Regions from separate parts of the Microbulbifer thermotolerans genome, predicted to be linked through region 2. Evidence: predicted binding sites of a transcription regulator. Region 2 holds the regulator's gene; the other holds the start of a gene.

Region 1 (7,795 bases), 710 kb from region 2:
GGGCACCGCCGCCGAGCACTGTGTCGTGGAAGCCGCGGATATCAAACTTATCGCCCAGCTGTTGCTTCGCCTGCTCGCGCAGTTCAAGAATTTTCAGCATGCCGATTTTGTAGGAGGTCGCCTGGCCCGGCAGGGTCAGATAGCGGCGCACCTCAGAGCGCACCGCACCCTCTGGGATAGCGGAGTTTTCCAGGAAATACTCTACCGCCTGCTCCTGGCTCCAGCCCTTGGCGTGCATACCGGTATCCACCACCAAGCGGATGGCCCGCCACATTTCCGCGGTCAGGCGGCCGAAGTCCTTGTAGGGATCTTTGAATTGCCCCATTTCCTTGGCAAGTCTTTCCGAGTAAAGGCCCCAGCCCTCGATATAGGGCGTAAAGTGTGCCTGGGTGCGGAATTGCGGGATACCCTCCAGCTCCTGAGCAATAGAAATCTGCATGTGGTGGCCGGGATTACCCTCGTGATAGGTCACTGTCTCCATATCGGTGGTGGAGAGGGCGCTCATGTCAGACATATGCACATAGTAAGTGCCGGGACGCGAGCCATCGGGGGTACCGGGTTGGTAGTGCTGGGCGCCCCCCGGCACTTCGCGGAAGGGTTCAACCCGCTTGACTACCAGCTTCGCCTTGGGCAGCAGACCGAAGTATTTCGGCAGCTGTTTTTCTACATCGTCGAGGAAGCCCCGGGTCTCCGCCAGATAAGCCTCGCGACCTTCGTCGGTATTGGGGTAGTAGAACTGTTTGTCGTTGCGGATAAAGGTGAAGAATTCCTGCAGGCTGCCCTCAAAGCCCACCTGCTCTTTGATGCCTTCCATTTCCTTGCGGATGCGAGCCACTTCATCCAGACCTATCTGGTGCACCTCGTCGGCGGTCAGATCCAGGGTGGTGTAATTGGCCAAGCGGTTGTTGTAATAGGCCTCGCCATTCGGCAGGCTGGAGACACCCTTGGCCTCCGCACTGGTGTTTTCACGGTCTTTTTGCAGCCAGGCGATATAGGCATCAAACGCAGGCTTGAACTTGTCAGTCAGCTTTTCCCGTACCTGTGCCTCATACGCCGCTGCGGCTTTGTCGTCTATTTTTCCGTCTTTTTTCAGCGCTTCGATCTTGCTCTTGGCATCGGCATAGAGCGGGGCGTCGCCCTCACCGTCGAAAGGCGCCCCGGAGGTAACTTTTTGCGCGCGTTCTATGGCCAGATCATAGGCGAAACGCGGCGGGCGAATGCCGTCTTTGGCCGCGAGCTGGGCGCGCTCGAGAATCTGTCCCATGGCGCGGCCGATACCATCAATCCGGGCGATATAAGCGTCCATGTCCTCGGTGGAATTCACCTTGTGGATATTGATCAGGAAATTGGGCAGCTGGGCCTCGGGACCGCCCAGCTCACCAGCGAAATAGGAATGGCGCTTGAAGGGCTCGGCCGCTTTCTCCTGTTCGTATTGGAAGATCCACAGATCGTAGGATTCCTTGCCCGCCGGGGTCAGCTTGTCGTAGTCGAAGTTTTTTTTCAGTTCTTCGACGGTCTTCGCTTTCCAAGCCAGCTTGCGCGCGTCGGCGGCTTCGCTCATATCGTCGATCTGGTCGTAGAGATCCTTACGACCCAAGTAGCTGAGCATAATCGGACTGAACTGTAACTCTTCCTCGTAGCGCTGGTCGAACCACTCAGTCAAGCGCTGGGTTTCCGCGGCGGGCTCAGCCGCGGTGTCCTTGGCCTCAGCGGCGCTTGCCACAGTGTTGGAGGCCTGGGGTGCGGCCTCGTGGGCCTCTTCGCGCTGGCAACCGGCGACAATAGCGACGGCCAGCAGACTGGGAATCAGGGGTACACGGTGCAGGGGGTTTATTAGTTTCTTGGGCATCTTCGTGTCTCGATCATATTTCGTACAGAAAAACGCTGACTACTTTGACACGAAATTGGCGAGGTGTCGATTAGGCCCTTATTGCGCCGCAGAATAAGAGCCAAATTGATGACCTTTCGGATACTCGATGAAACAGTTGGCGGCTTCAGAAAGCAAACGATGAAAAACCTTGGGTAATTCGCTCCCAAGATTTTCAGAGGAACCACTGATTAATTCGCGTGAACACTACAGTAGGTTGCGGGGCGCTCAGGCAATAGGCTGGCCATTTCGAAAACGCACGAGTACTTCCCTGTAGCTCCGATGGATACATCCCTGTATCCGACGGTTTCGCAATGGCCAGCCTATCACCTGAGCTTCTCATCTGGCTCCAAAGAGTTTTTATCGTCAGGAAGTGAATTAATCAGAGGTTCCCTAATAAGATTTTTTAAAGCAGGTTTTTCGCCACTGCCGTGTCGATACACCGCTGGTAGGCAGGGCAGGTCACCAGATGGTCATTGACCATACCTGTGGCCTGCATATGGGCATAGATGATAGTGCTGCCAACAAAACTGAAGCCCGCCTTCTTCAGTGCTTTACTCATAGCATCCGCTTCCGGCGTGGTGGCCGGCACCTGTTCCGGGCGGCGGTGGCGATTTACGCGCACCCGGCCGCCGGTAAACTGCCACAGAAAGTCACACAGACTGGTACCACTGTCACGCAAAGCGAGATAAGCGCGGGCATTTTTTACCGCCGACTCCACCTTCAGTCGATTGCGGATAATACCGGGGTCTTGCAACAGTCGTTCAATTTTGTGCGGCGTGTAACGGGCAATTTTTTCCGCATCGAAATTGTCAAAAGCCCGGCGGTAATTTTCCCGCTTGTTCAGCACGGTGATCCACGCCAGCCCCGCCTGGGCACCCTCCAGCAGGAGAAACTCGAACATGGTGGCGTCATCAGTGACCGGCTGGCCCCATTCCTCGTCGTGGTATTTCTGATAGAGCGGTGTACTCAAACACCAGCTGCAGCGTGTATCTTCCACAGGTATTGCCGTTCTGTTATTGAGGCAGCTTAACTGCCAGAAAAGAAGTAATACTGAATCAGCTGCAATATCAGCAGCAGCATGACCAAAACGAAAACGATATTGCTGCGGTTCACGGTTTCTCCAATAAGCCCTGCGCCATCAGCCAGTCACGGCATTCGCGCAGCATGGTTTCCAAATCTACGTCAGGCCTGTAGCCCAGTTCCCGTTCGGCCTTGGCGCCGCTGGCGGTGACGCGCCGGGTAATCAGGGCGGCTTTTTCCGGCGTGATCACAGGCTCGCGCCCACTGAAGCGCGATACTACATCGTACAAGCGCGCCAGTGCGCGGATCACAAATGCGGGCGTGGTACGCTTGGGCACCGGTTTACCGAGCAGCTCGGCAATTTTCCCAAAAAATTCCAGGAAGCTCGCATCCACACCGGCGAGAATATAGTTTTCGCCGCAGCGCCCCCGAAGATATGCATCAATATGCGCGCGCGCCACTGAGCCGGCGTGACAAAAGGAACCGCTGCCCGGCGGCACACCCGGCAACTGCCCTCGTTGAATCATAAAAAAAGTCTGCGCCCAGTTGCCGCGATCGTATTTACCGACGATACCACAGGGATTCAGAATCACAGCATCCAGGCCGCGCTCTATTTCCCCTCGTAACGCCAGTTCCGCGTGCTTTTTGCTGTAGAGATAGTGGTGGCGCGGGTCGTCTGCCAGCTGTGGGCTCTCCTCAGTAATAGTTTCACTGTGGTAGCCGTAGGCGGAAATAGAACTGGTGAGAATCATGCGCCCGACGTTTTTCTCCCGCGCCACGCGCGCGATATTGGCCGTTCCCTCGACGTTGTCGCGCCACTGCCGGGCATTGCCGCCACGCCACATATTGGTGTTGGCGGCCAGATGAAAGAGCGCATCGACGTTTTCCGGCACAGCCACGCGCAGCGACTCCTCATCGGTCAGGGTGGCCTGCACAAGTTCCGCGCCCAATTGCCGCGGCAGCCGGGTATCGGAGTCGGGGCGGTGCATCGCGGTGACACGCCACCCGTCCGCGCGCAATTGTTCGATCAGATTGGCACCCAAAAAGCCAGTGCCACCGGTGACAAAAGCATGTTTCACTGTATTTGGCCGCCTGATAATTTTATTGGGGTTATCGTTGTCCGCGCCTATCCACGGTTTATTGGGCTGAGGCATTGGGCTAATCTAGGGCATTTCCTTATGCGGTTCCAGAGCAGTTGAGTTAATCATGAAAGGTTTGATACAGCGTGTGCGCCATGCGCGGGTGGAAGTGAATGGAGAATCGGTCGGAGCTATCGACAAAGGTCTGCTGTTGCTGCTCGGGGTAGAGGCGCACGACAACCGGGAGAGTGCCGACAAACTATTGCACAAAGTGTTGCACTACCGCGTATTCGGGGACGACCAGGGGCGCATGAATCTGAACCTACAGCAGGCTGGCGGCGGTTTGCTGGTGGTAAGCCAGTTTACCCTGGTGGCGGACACCTCCCGCGGCCTGCGCCCCAGCTTCAGCCGCGGCGCCAAACCGCAACAGGCGGAAGCGCTCTATGACTATTTCGTCGAGCAGGCGCGGCGTCAATTCTCGCCGGTGGAGTGCGGCGTGTTTGCCGCGGATATGCAGGTCTCACTGCAGAACGATGGACCAGTGACTTTTCTGCTGGAAGTATAAGGCGGCCGCGTCCAATCTTCGGGGATGCTGTCGTCCGGTCAGTGACAACACCCGAGCTCGAGCTTCTGCGTGATGTGATAAGCCGCAATAGCGCATGCGGAAGCCACATTCATAGAGGAATTATTGCCCAGCATCGGAATATGAACCGTGGTATCGGAGATATCCAGCAGCTCCTGGCCGACACCTTCCTTTTCCGATCCGAGCACCAGGCAGATTTTTTCATCAGGCCTGGGAGAAAAGTTCGCAAGATCCATGCTGTCAGATGAAATTTCCAGACAGACAATTCTGTAGCCTTCTCCTTTTAACTGCTTTACCAGATCCAGAGTGTTTTCATGATAGGCGTAGGGCACATATTTTTCCGCGGCGCGAGATGTCTTTCTGATTTTGGTGTTAGGGGGACAGATAGAACCACCTGAGAGAAATAATTTTTCAACGCCCAGGGCGTCGGCAATCCTGAACAGGCTGCCTATATTCGTTGGAACTCTAATGTTATATGCCAGAAGGCAGAGCGGATATTTCCTGCCACTGTTTTGGTGAGTAGCGTGATCCAATTGTACGTTTTTCATTTCGCGACTTTAAAACCATTGGTGACTTCCCTCGCTGGACTGAAAGATACCCTCTCAGCCGCTGAGACGCCCAGGACTTTGCCTAGTCGCCCCAAAACCAACGACAGCACCCAAAGGAACGAAGCAAAGATTCGTTGGCGAAAAACGCTGTTACCCTGACGACAAATCGTGCCGCGCTCCTCGCATGCAGCTTTCTCCGTTGGGCGACAACGCAGCCCCCATACTGTCGGCATCCGGTGTGCTGGAATCCTTATAGCGCTGCGCAAGCTGTTTCAGGCGCCGCTTGCGCTTTTCCTTACCCAATTCACCCAGCCGCTCCGCGGCCCGGTAGAAATCCTCCCAGCTATCACTCTCGCGATACAACTGCTTAAACGCCGGAACCTGAGATTGATATTCAGCCACCAACGCCAAAGTGGCATTATTGGTCTTGTCGATATAGCGCCGGTAGCGCTCTGGATTGGGCCAGTCGGCGGAAAGCTCGCGGTAGCAGTGACGCAATCGCGAGAGCACCTGGGCTTTCTGCGCGCGCTTGCTCTCGTCGGTGACTCTCGCTTTATAAATGGTCTGCAACTGCTTGCGCGCTGCGGTCATCAGGCGGTTGACCGCCAGCGCCTGCGCGCGGGTATCGGCGCCCATGCCCTCGATGCCATAGCGGCGGCGCCATTCCGGCAGCGCCAGCTCCGACACCGCTGTGGCGAAGCTCTCGTTAAACTGGGTGTCGCCGGAGATATAGACCCGCCGGTGCGCCAGCTCGTGAAACAAAAGGCCGGCCAGGCGCTCGGGCGACCAGTGGACAAAGCTGGATAGCACTGGGTCATCAAACCAGCCGAGGGTACTGTAGGCGGGTACCGGGCCCAGATAGACATCATAACCCTGGGCCAACAATTCCCGCGCCTTCTCCTCGGCGGCGGCCTTATGGAAATAACCGCGGTAGCTGGCGCAGCCGACTACCGGATAGCACCAGCGCTTCGGTGTCAGGGAAAACTCCGGCGCCGCCAACACATTCCACACGGGGTAGTCTTCCTCGAGTTGCACATAGGCACCGTAAGCCCGCCCCACTGGCAGCCGCAGCTCCGCCTTGGCATAGGCGCGGATGTTCTGTACCTGGCGTAGCTGTTCGCGCAGTTTTTCCCCTGTCTGCGGTGCTGCTACCACCTCCTCAATCGGCTCGCGAGCGGACAAAAGACGCCACTGACCACTCGCCGCCTGCGCGTAGTATTCCACGGTTTCACAACCACAAAGCAGTAATACCGCCAGGGACACAAGCGACGCGAGTAAACGCGGGAAGCTGATATACACTCTAACCATCGTTTGCATAAGGAGTTTGCATGGAGCCGACCACCCCCGGCACCGGCATGGCCCCGGTCGCCGCCGTCTTGACCGTCTTTGCGCTGGTTTTCGCCTTCCTCTGCTGGCTGCGCCTGTTGCGTGTCTGTTTTCGGCAACACTTGCTGTTGGGGCTAATCGCCATCTTTCTGCCCCCCCTGGCCCTACTAATATTGCTGCCGGGCTGGGAAAAGGAGCGCGACATGTTCGCCCTTGCCGCCGGAGCACTGGTTGCTATCAGCATAGCCGCACTTGTGTAGTCCTTTCACCTGCACCTTTTCCCGTGTGGCTTGATCCAGGTCAAGCCACGCAACTAGCTGCTTCCTAAACTGACACTATCGCCCATGTATAAGACGGAGTCAGATATGGACGCACTGATTGACCTATTTACCAGTTTTTCCGGCCTGCTGAGCTTGGGAGTCATCGCCTTTATTTTCCTGATGGCCACCTATTTAATCCGCCTCGCACTGCGCAATATCGACAAGGACAGCCACCTCGCCGAGCCGGATTCGAACGGGGCCCGGCGACAATCATAAGACAGGAAGTGTATACGCTTGCGCAAGGCGCGAGCGAAGATAGGAAATAGGATTTCGAAACCGTCGGATACAAGGCGGTATCCGGCGAAGCTACAGGGATGTACTCGTGCGTTTTCGAAATATCCGTCCTATTGCCTGAGCGCCCCGGAACCTACCATTGTGTCCACGCGAATTAATCAGAGGTTCCCTAGCAGGCTACAGTGCCCAGCGCAGTGACGTCTTCTGCTCAGAGAGGGTCCAAAGTTTAGCCGCCATTTCCCGATTAAGCGCAAGTTCCTCCAGCGGGCACTCGCCGACCGGGCCCACCATCTCGAACCTTGTAGGTCCATATAATTTTGCGGGTTCCAGCCCTTCTTCCGTTGCACACATCACTTCGGGCCAGGCCCCCTTTTCCGCGGATTGCGCCAACAGCGAGAGCACAGCCCAAAGTGCCTTTTGGAGAGGGCCGGCCGTGTCCTTCAACAAATTGGTGCGGGCTGCGCCGGGATGGCAAACCAGCACCCGGGTGCGTTTTCCGGCCGCCTCAACCCGTCGCTGCAATTCGTAAGCAAACATCATCTGTGCCAGCTTGCTCTGGGCGTAGGCGTTCCAGGGGGTATATTTTTTATCGAAGTTGAGATCTTCGAACTGAATACGTTTCAGCCCCATTTTATAGGCGTTGCTGCCGACAACCACGATGCGCCCACCCGAGGCTTCAATCCGCTCAAAGAGCAACCCACAGAGCAGAAAATGACCGAAGTGGTTCACCCCCAACTGGCTTTCAAAGCCATCCACGGTGATCTCCTGCCGGGCGACCTGAGCAATGGCCGCGTTACAAATAAGGGCGTCGATCC
Region 2 (7,795 bases):
AAGGTGCCTGCCGCCAATGGTTACGCCGGTGGCTTTTCGGTGGCGTTGATGTTGAAGGATTTGGGGCTGGCCATGGACACTGCCGCAGCCAGTGCCTCTTCCACACCGCTGGGCGCACTGGCGAAAAATTTATATCAGCTGCATGGCAGTTGTGAGGAAAACCGGCGCTTGGACTTTTCCAGTATCCAAAACCTGTTCCGCCGCCCGGCGGGTGGGTGACCGGGAACCGCTGATGAATTCACAAAAACGCTGTCGTTGATTCCGAGGCGCTCAGGCGACGGAATGAACAATTCGAAGGTGCAAACTGCATCGCTGTAACTCCGTCGGATACATTCTTGTATCCGGCGGTTTCGCACAGTCCATCCTATCAATCGAGTTTCTGATCTGGCTGCAGTACCTATGTCGTCGGAGAGCGAAACAGGCAGAAACTCCCATTCGCCCACTTGCGCTCTTCTCCAGGCGCGAATGACACTGACATTTTCCAGAAAATAATTTTTCCACATAAATCGCCGACGTCGCGGCTGTTTGATTTGGATCAAGAGGCACTAACCGAGGCTTGTTTAACCTGCCCTGGTCCCGCGGGGATGAATAAAGACCGCTGCGGGAACAACGCCCAACACACACATCATGGAGATGTCGATGAAACTGTTAGTAGCCCTCGCCGCTGCCGCTCTGTCTGTGCCCGCTATGGCCTATGAGTCCGGGACCTTTATTCTGCGCACAGGGATTGCCACCGTGAGTCCGGATGTGGACTCCGATGCGCTCGCACTGTCGGGAACTGAGTTGACTGGTACTGCTGCCGATGTGGATGACGCCTCGGCTCTTGGGCTGACCGGTGTTTATATGCTGAATGATCACTGGGGGGTGGAACTGGTGGCGGCCACTCCGTTTACGCACGATCTAGAAGTTAAAGGCCTGGGGGCCACCTTCGATCTGGGGGAAACCAAACACCTGCCCCCCACGGTGCTGCTTCAGTGGTACCCCATGGATGCCAATTCCAATATTCAGCCCTACGTCGGCCTGGGCTTGAATTACACCGTTTTCTTTGATGAGGAAATCGATAGCCAGGCCAATGAAGTTTTCGCCGGCCTGGGCGCCACCGGCAATGCGGATTTGTCGCTGGACAATTCCTTTGGCATGGCCGCTGAGGCCGGTGTGGATTTTGCCTTTGGTCAGGACCAGCGCTGGTTGTTCAACCTGTCCGTATGGTGGATGGATATCGATACAGAGGCGGAAGTAAAAGTACCGGGAGTCGGTACGATTAAAGCCGATGTGGAGCTGGATCCGCTGGTCTATATGGCGGGGCTGGGTTACCGCTTCTAAACGGGCCCACCACTTTTGGTCGGTAAGGGTGCGGGGCGGCGTTAGAGCGCGTCGCCCTGTACCCGTTTATGTTGTTGCAGAGGTTTTTTTAAGATGAGACAAGCGCAGAACGCTGCAGAGCCGGCTTTATCCGAGGAATTACTCTCCCGCTATGCCGGGCCCTGTCCGCGCTATACTTCCTATCCCACAGCGGATCGTTTTGGCCCCCTGGGTGACGGAGAACCTTGGCGCGCACTGGCGGATATTCGCAGCCTGTCACTCTACGTGCATATTCCTTTCTGCCATTCGCTCTGTTACTTCTGTGCCTGCAACAAAGTCATTACCCGGCAATACGGGCTTGCGTCCAGTTATCTGGAGCAACTGCTGCGGGAAATGCGCTGGTATCGCGACAAGGTGGCCAGAGTGCCCGTGACTCAGTTGCACCTGGGGGGAGGAACACCCACCTATCTGAACGACGATGATATGCGTCGCCTCATCGATGGACTGGCACAGATCTTCGATCTGCGCACGGGGGAAGACGTTGAATACAGTATCGAGGCGGACCCGCGCACTCTTGAGCTGGATACCCTCGCCACACTGCGCCAACTGGGTTTTAACCGCCTGAGCCTCGGCATTCAGGATTTCAATCCGGTGGTGCAGCAGTCGATCAACCGCATTTGCAGCTCCGACCAAGTGGCGCAGCTGACTGACGCTGCGCGCGAACAGGGGTTTCGCTCCATTTCCTATGATCTCATCTATGGTCTTCCCGGGCAGAGTGTAGATAGCCTGCAACGCACTTTGGACAGAGTGCTGGAGCTGGCACCGGACCGTATCGCGCTCTACCACTACGCCCATCTGCCGCACCGGTTCAAGGCGCAGCGGCTGATTGATTCCAACCTGATCCCCACGCCGACGGAAAAAATCGCCATGCAGTTGGCGGCGGTATCCCGCCTTACCCAGGCCGGTTATGAGTTTTTGGGCATGGATCATTTTGCGCTGCCCGGCGACGAGTTGGCGGCAGCCGCTCGCGAGGGACGGCTGGCGCGCAACTTTCAGGGATACACACTGATGCCCGCGGATGCACTGGTAGGGCTGGGGGCTTCGGCGATCAGTTACAGCGCTGATGGCTACTGGCAGAATCTGCACCGGTTGAAGGAATATGCCCAGGCAGTCACCGACCGGGGGATCGCCACTTGCCGTGGATGGCTGCTTGACGGCGATGATCGCCTGCGCCAATGGGTGATCGGAGAGTTGATGTGCCGTCTGCAGTTGGACAAAAAAGAGGCCGCAGAGCGCGCTGGAGCGCCTTTTGAGACCTATTTTGCGGCCGATTTGGCGAGATTGCAGCCAATGTTCGACGACGGCCTGCTGCAGCAGGACGAAAACTGTTTGCGCGTCACGAACCGAGGCCGCTGGTTTGTGCGTAATGCCGCCGCCGCTTTCGACCGCTATCTCCATTCAGCGGAAACCGATGCCCGCTATTCCCGTGTTCTGTAACCGTGTAATATCCGGACTGCTCCGTAACCGATAACTGATGTGCTACGAAAGGTCCGGATATCCATGACTGATACTCAGAGAGCGGTAAGCTGCGGGAACTGTTCGGTCAGGCGGCTGTGCCTGCCGGCCGGCCTTTCCCAGGGTGATATCGACAAGCTCGAACAAATCACGCGCAAAAAGAAAATCGTCAAGTCCGGCGAGTCCCTTTTCCGCACCGGTGATCCCTTTGCAAACCTGTACGCGATTCGCTCAGGTAGCTTCAAGTCGGCGGTAATTGCCGCAGATGGCGATACTCAGGTGACCCATTTTGCCCTGCCGGGAGAACTGCTGGGCCTGGACGCCTACAGTGGCCGGGTGCACCCGAGCTATGCGGAAGCGCTGGAGGATAGCAGCGTCTGTGTACTGCCGTTCTCGCAGCTGGAGACACTGGCACAGCAAGTGCCGGCACTGCAGCAGCAGATCTACAGCATTTTCTCGGAAGAGCTGAAACAGGAAAACGATATCCTGATGCTGCTGGGCAAGCGTTCTGCGGATACACGTTTGGCGGCGCTGCTGATCAATATCTCCAGTCGTTATGCGCGCCGCGGTTATTCTGCCAGCCGCTTTGTGTTATCCATGCCGCGCACCGATATTGCCAACTATCTCGGGTTGACCGCGGAAACCGTAAGCCGCCTGTTTTCCCGTTTTCAAAAGGAAAAGCTGATACGGGCCAGCGGGCGCGATGTGGAAATACTGGATCTGATCGGACTCAGTGAAGTGGCCGGTACTCACTGCGGCTACGAGGGCGAGGGCTGATGTGCCAGCGCCTGATTTTGGCTTGATTCAGATCAATAACTGCCACACGGTTGCGGCTTAACCTTAAAGCGTAAATCAACCGCTGAAAGGAGTCGCAACCATGCAAATTATTCCGAGAAAATCTCCGTTTGATTTCGATCATATTTTTCACGGCTGGTGGGGTGGTGTACCCAGCACCGACACCACAACTCCGGTAACTTTTGCTCCCAAAGTGGATATCTTTGAAGAAAAGGGAAAATACCGTATTGTCGCCGATCTGCCGGGTGTCGAACGGGAAAATATCAAGCTCACTCTGGATGAAGGTGTGCTCACTCTGGAGGCGGTGCTTGAGCGAGAAAGCAAAAAAGAAGAAAAAGGAAAGGTGATTCGCCGAGAACGTTTTAGCGGCAGTTATCTGCGCCGCTTTGATCTCGGCGACAATATTGCCGAAGATGATGTTCAAGCAGAGTTTAACAACGGTGTGCTCACCTTGGAAATCCCTTTTCTGGAGCCGCGTGAGCGTGCGGCAAAGCGCATTCAAATCCGTTAAGTAGTAGTCTTTTGCTTGGGCGTCTTTATTGATACAGGGGCGTTCAGGCTGTGGGATGGATGCTATGAAAGCACACAGGAGCTTTCCTGTGACTGACGGCTTTTAGGTGTCTGTCCCATCATTTGACCATCTTTTTAAGATGGAAATTTTGAGCACGAGAGTTTTTTATTTGCGGTTCCCAGTCAAAACCGCAGTGGCCAGCTTCTCCGCTGGCCTTTTTTATTAAAAAAAAGACCGGCTATGCCGGTCAAAAAAGCAACCCGGTTGTCCGCTTCCGGGTGAGCTAGCGATGAATTCCTATATTGCCTGAATGAATCGAAACCAATCTCAGCGCTTGTGACAGTTTTACTGTTTCCTAGTGGGCGGGAAATACTGGCGTACTATGGTGGTTGTCTCGACTAGATTTCTCGGTATTATCCGGTTGCGCCAGCCAGTGCAGTGCGTCGTCATGTTCTTCGAAATATTGTACGTCTCCACTCAAAAACCAGGAGGCGATACGTGCGGCAACTTTTTGCCATTTTTCTTCGCCCACCACGGCGATTCTGGAAAACTCATTGCCGTGTTTCAGCGCCAGTTTAAAGTCATCCCAGGCGGCGCGCAGTTCCCAACCCTCGAAATCTTCCACATCTACCAATGCTTTCACTTTCGGATCTTTTATACCTTGTAATGCGTAGTCGAGAAGTGGTGTTATCCTTTCATAATCTTCATGGGTAAGCCGACCGATAGCTTTGACGTAGAGAAAAAAATCAGAGTCGATTCTTTCAAGCCCGATGGATATGCCGTGGCACTTGATGTCTCTCATTGGATGCTCCTTTCTCTGGTTTCCTGATCGAGAGATTGCGATGCATTGAAAAATGATGTCTGTTGCTACAGTGCAATCGCCCGCTTTTTATCTCGCGGGTTCAGGTCAATGCGGCTGCGGGTTGATCTGATGTTGTTAGATACTGGTGCAGCATGTCGTATGTTTTTTTGATTCCGGCGTGAAATACCGGATTGCTGTTTTGCTTCAGGTTCGCGTGTATTTCCTGCCAGTCAGCCTCGGTGAGGTATTGTTCGATCAGGGGATAGACAATCTCGTTTTCCCATCGCATGTGGTCGCGCTGCAGATTCAGGTAATCCAGGGCCGTATTGATTAGCTTGCTGCGCTCTACGGCAGAATCATTGGCGATGGCGTAGAACAGGCTGGACATTTGCCGCGTGCAGGCGGCGATATGTTGGTGCTCCTGTGATGTGGCGATAACCGCCTCCCGGCAGGGGATGGGTTTGGTCAATAGCTGCTGAAATACCACATCTTCAACGGGGTGGTGCCACTTGTCCGGGTAAACGGAAATATAGTCTAAAGCGTCGAGAATCAGCCCCAGGGTCGCCGGGTCCCGCTCCCTGTCGTCCAGGCTGTGGAGAAGGGACTCAAAAGTATCGAGGAGCTGCTGGAGGTGTTTATGATCCAGGCACAGCTGCCGATAGATAGTGTTCATGTCCGCCTCCATTGATTGACCGGTGTCCCCATTGTTGTCTGTCTGACAGCGGGAGGCTTGACCTGGATCAAGCCTCGGCACGGTTGCGTGGTGGCAGGCGGCAATCTGCGCGCTTGGACACGGGGCGGGCCTTGGAACCATGCGTTGCCATCGCGGTCACAGGGGCTCCGTGTGCGCTTCTGTGATTGGGGAACTGTTAGGTGGAAATCAAGGTGAGTAGAATCCGTGCCCACCTTATCGTGTGAATTGATCAATAACCAGTTAGGGAATTTGTATGCGTAATATTGCAAAAGGTGTCGCTGTATTAGCGCTGGTATCTTCTTCCGCGGCTTTTGCTGAGGGGGGCTATTGGGGGGCTGTTGGCGGGATCATGGATATAGACCTGCCCAACGCAGACAGCCCATTAAATCTGGGATTGCGTGGAGGTTATATATTGCCCTCAGGATGGGGATTCGAGCTTGAGTACACCAATTCGCTGATCAGTGGTCAGGCCGATGTTTTTGCCAATGATGTCGATGTGGACGTTCAGACCATGGCAGGCTACGCCACCTATCGCTCCTATGGCGATGTTTACTTTAAAGGCCGCCTGGGCGTGCTGTATGAGGACGTCTCCGTGGGCGCCTCCAGCAGCGACGACACCGGCGTTTCCCTGGGGGCGGGCATCGGCTTCAACTACGGCCCCAACACCAATATCGAGCTTGAATACACAGTGATTGAGGAAGATATTGCCTTCTGGTCCGGTACCATGACCCTGCACTTCTAAACCCTTCCCAGCGCGCGGCCCGAAGCCGCGCCGCTATACGTGCGCGCCAACGATTTCCTTGGTGTACAATGCGCGCCTTCGATAGTTTCACCCTGTCTGATCCAGCCCGCATTACCGAGGGAATACCATGTTTGATTCATCAGTCACACTCGCCTCCTATGACCCGGATATCTGGGAAGCCATTCAGGAGGAAGATCGCCGCCAGGAGGAGCACATTGAGCTGATCGCCTCCGAGAACTACACCAGCCCACTGGTGATGGCAGCCCAGGGCAGCAGCCTGACCAACAAGTACGCGGAAGGCTACCCGGGTAAGCGCTACTACGGCGGTTGTGAGTATGTCGATAAAGTGGAAACCCTGGCGATAGAGCGGGCCAAGCAGCTGTTCGGCGCCGACTATGCCAACGTGCAGCCGCACTCCGGCTCCCAGGCAAACGCCGCGGTTTATCAGGCACTGTGTGCGCCGGGGGACACCGTATTGGGGATGAGCCTGGCCCACGGTGGCCACCTGACCCACGGAGCACGGGTGAACTTCTCCGGCAAGATATACAACGCGGTGCAGTACGGCCTCAACCCCGAGACCGGTGAGGTGGATTATGAAGAGGTGGAACGCCTCGCTCTGGAGCACAAGCCGAAGATGATCGTTGCCGGTTTCTCCGCTTATTCACGCATTATGGATTGGGGCCGCTTCCGCGAGATCGCCGACAAAGTGGGCGCTTACCTGTTTGTGGATATGGCCCATGTTGCCGGTCTGGTGGCTGCGGGTGTCTACCCCTCGCCGATTCCCCATGCGGACGTGGTGACCTCCACTACCCACAAAACCCTGCGCGGTCCCCGTGGCGGTATCATTCTGGCCAAGGCCAACGAAGAGATCGAGAAAAAGCTCAACAGCGCGGTATTCCCCGGGGGGCAGGGCGGCCCTCTGATGCATGTGATCGCGGCCAAGGCCGTGTCCTTCAAGGAAGCCATGAGTCCGGAGTACAAGGAATACCAGAAGAAAGTGGTGGAAAATGCCCGAGCCATGGCCGAGACCTTCCTCGATCGCGGCATCAACATTGTCTCTGGCGGTACCGACGATCACCTGATGCTGGTGGATCTGATTGGCAAAGAGTACACGGGCAAAGATGCCGATGAAGCGCTGGGCCGGGCCAATATTACCGTGAACAAAAACGCGGTCCCCAACGATCCGCGCTCCCCATTTATCACCAGTGGTCTGCGCGTCGGTACGCCCGCGATTACCACCCGTGGCTTCGGTGTCAAGGAAACCCAGGAGTTGACGCATTGGATCTGCGACGTGCTGGATGCCCTGGAGAAAGGCGACGCCGAGGCGACCATCGCCGAGGTGAAGCAAAAAGTGCTGGATATCTGCGCGCGCTTCCCTGTCTACAAAGGCTGAAAACCTACAGCGTGGCGGCGGCTGATCAAGCCGTCCTGCGG

What was found. The regulator FNR, encoded in region 2, switches genes on or off when oxygen is low (the NO sensors DNR and NnrR bind a similar motif). The targets are predictions, from matches to a motif close to TTGATNNNNATCAA.
Region 1: A3224_RS16710 (DUF3149 domain-containing protein) is a predicted target of FNR. The motif match lies at 6,717-6,730, and genes of this name have one in related genera.

The regions. Positions count from the first base shown of each region.
Region 1 is NZ_CP014864.1:3,749,136-3,756,930, forward strand. Features, by position in the region: gene A3224_RS15500 (DUF885 domain-containing protein) at 1-1,849, opposite strand, end outside; gene A3224_RS15505 (DNA-3-methyladenine glycosylase I) at 2,274-2,867, opposite strand; gene A3224_RS15510 (SDR family oxidoreductase) at 2,980-3,969, opposite strand; gene dtd (D-aminoacyl-tRNA deacylase) at 4,097-4,534, shown strand; gene A3224_RS15520 (TrmH family RNA methyltransferase) at 4,573-5,100, opposite strand; gene A3224_RS15525 (aminopeptidase) at 5,251-6,417, opposite strand; gene A3224_RS15530 (hypothetical protein) at 6,429-6,686, shown strand; gene A3224_RS16710 (DUF3149 domain-containing protein) at 6,792-6,962, shown strand; gene A3224_RS15535 (SDR family oxidoreductase) at 7,158-7,795, opposite strand, start outside.
Region 2 is NZ_CP014864.1:3,039,488-3,047,282, reverse strand. Features, by position in the region: gene mmsB (3-hydroxyisobutyrate dehydrogenase) at 1-219, shown strand, start outside; gene A3224_RS12685 (OmpW/AlkL family protein) at 640-1,323, shown strand; gene hemN (oxygen-independent coproporphyrinogen III oxidase) at 1,417-2,799, shown strand; gene fnr (fumarate/nitrate reduction transcriptional regulator Fnr) at 2,863-3,594, shown strand; gene A3224_RS12670 (Hsp20/alpha crystallin family protein) at 3,695-4,123, shown strand; gene A3224_RS12665 (SpoIIAA family protein) at 4,479-4,925, opposite strand; gene A3224_RS12660 (hemerythrin domain-containing protein) at 5,026-5,598, opposite strand; gene A3224_RS12655 (outer membrane beta-barrel protein) at 5,873-6,361, shown strand; gene glyA (serine hydroxymethyltransferase) at 6,489-7,754, shown strand.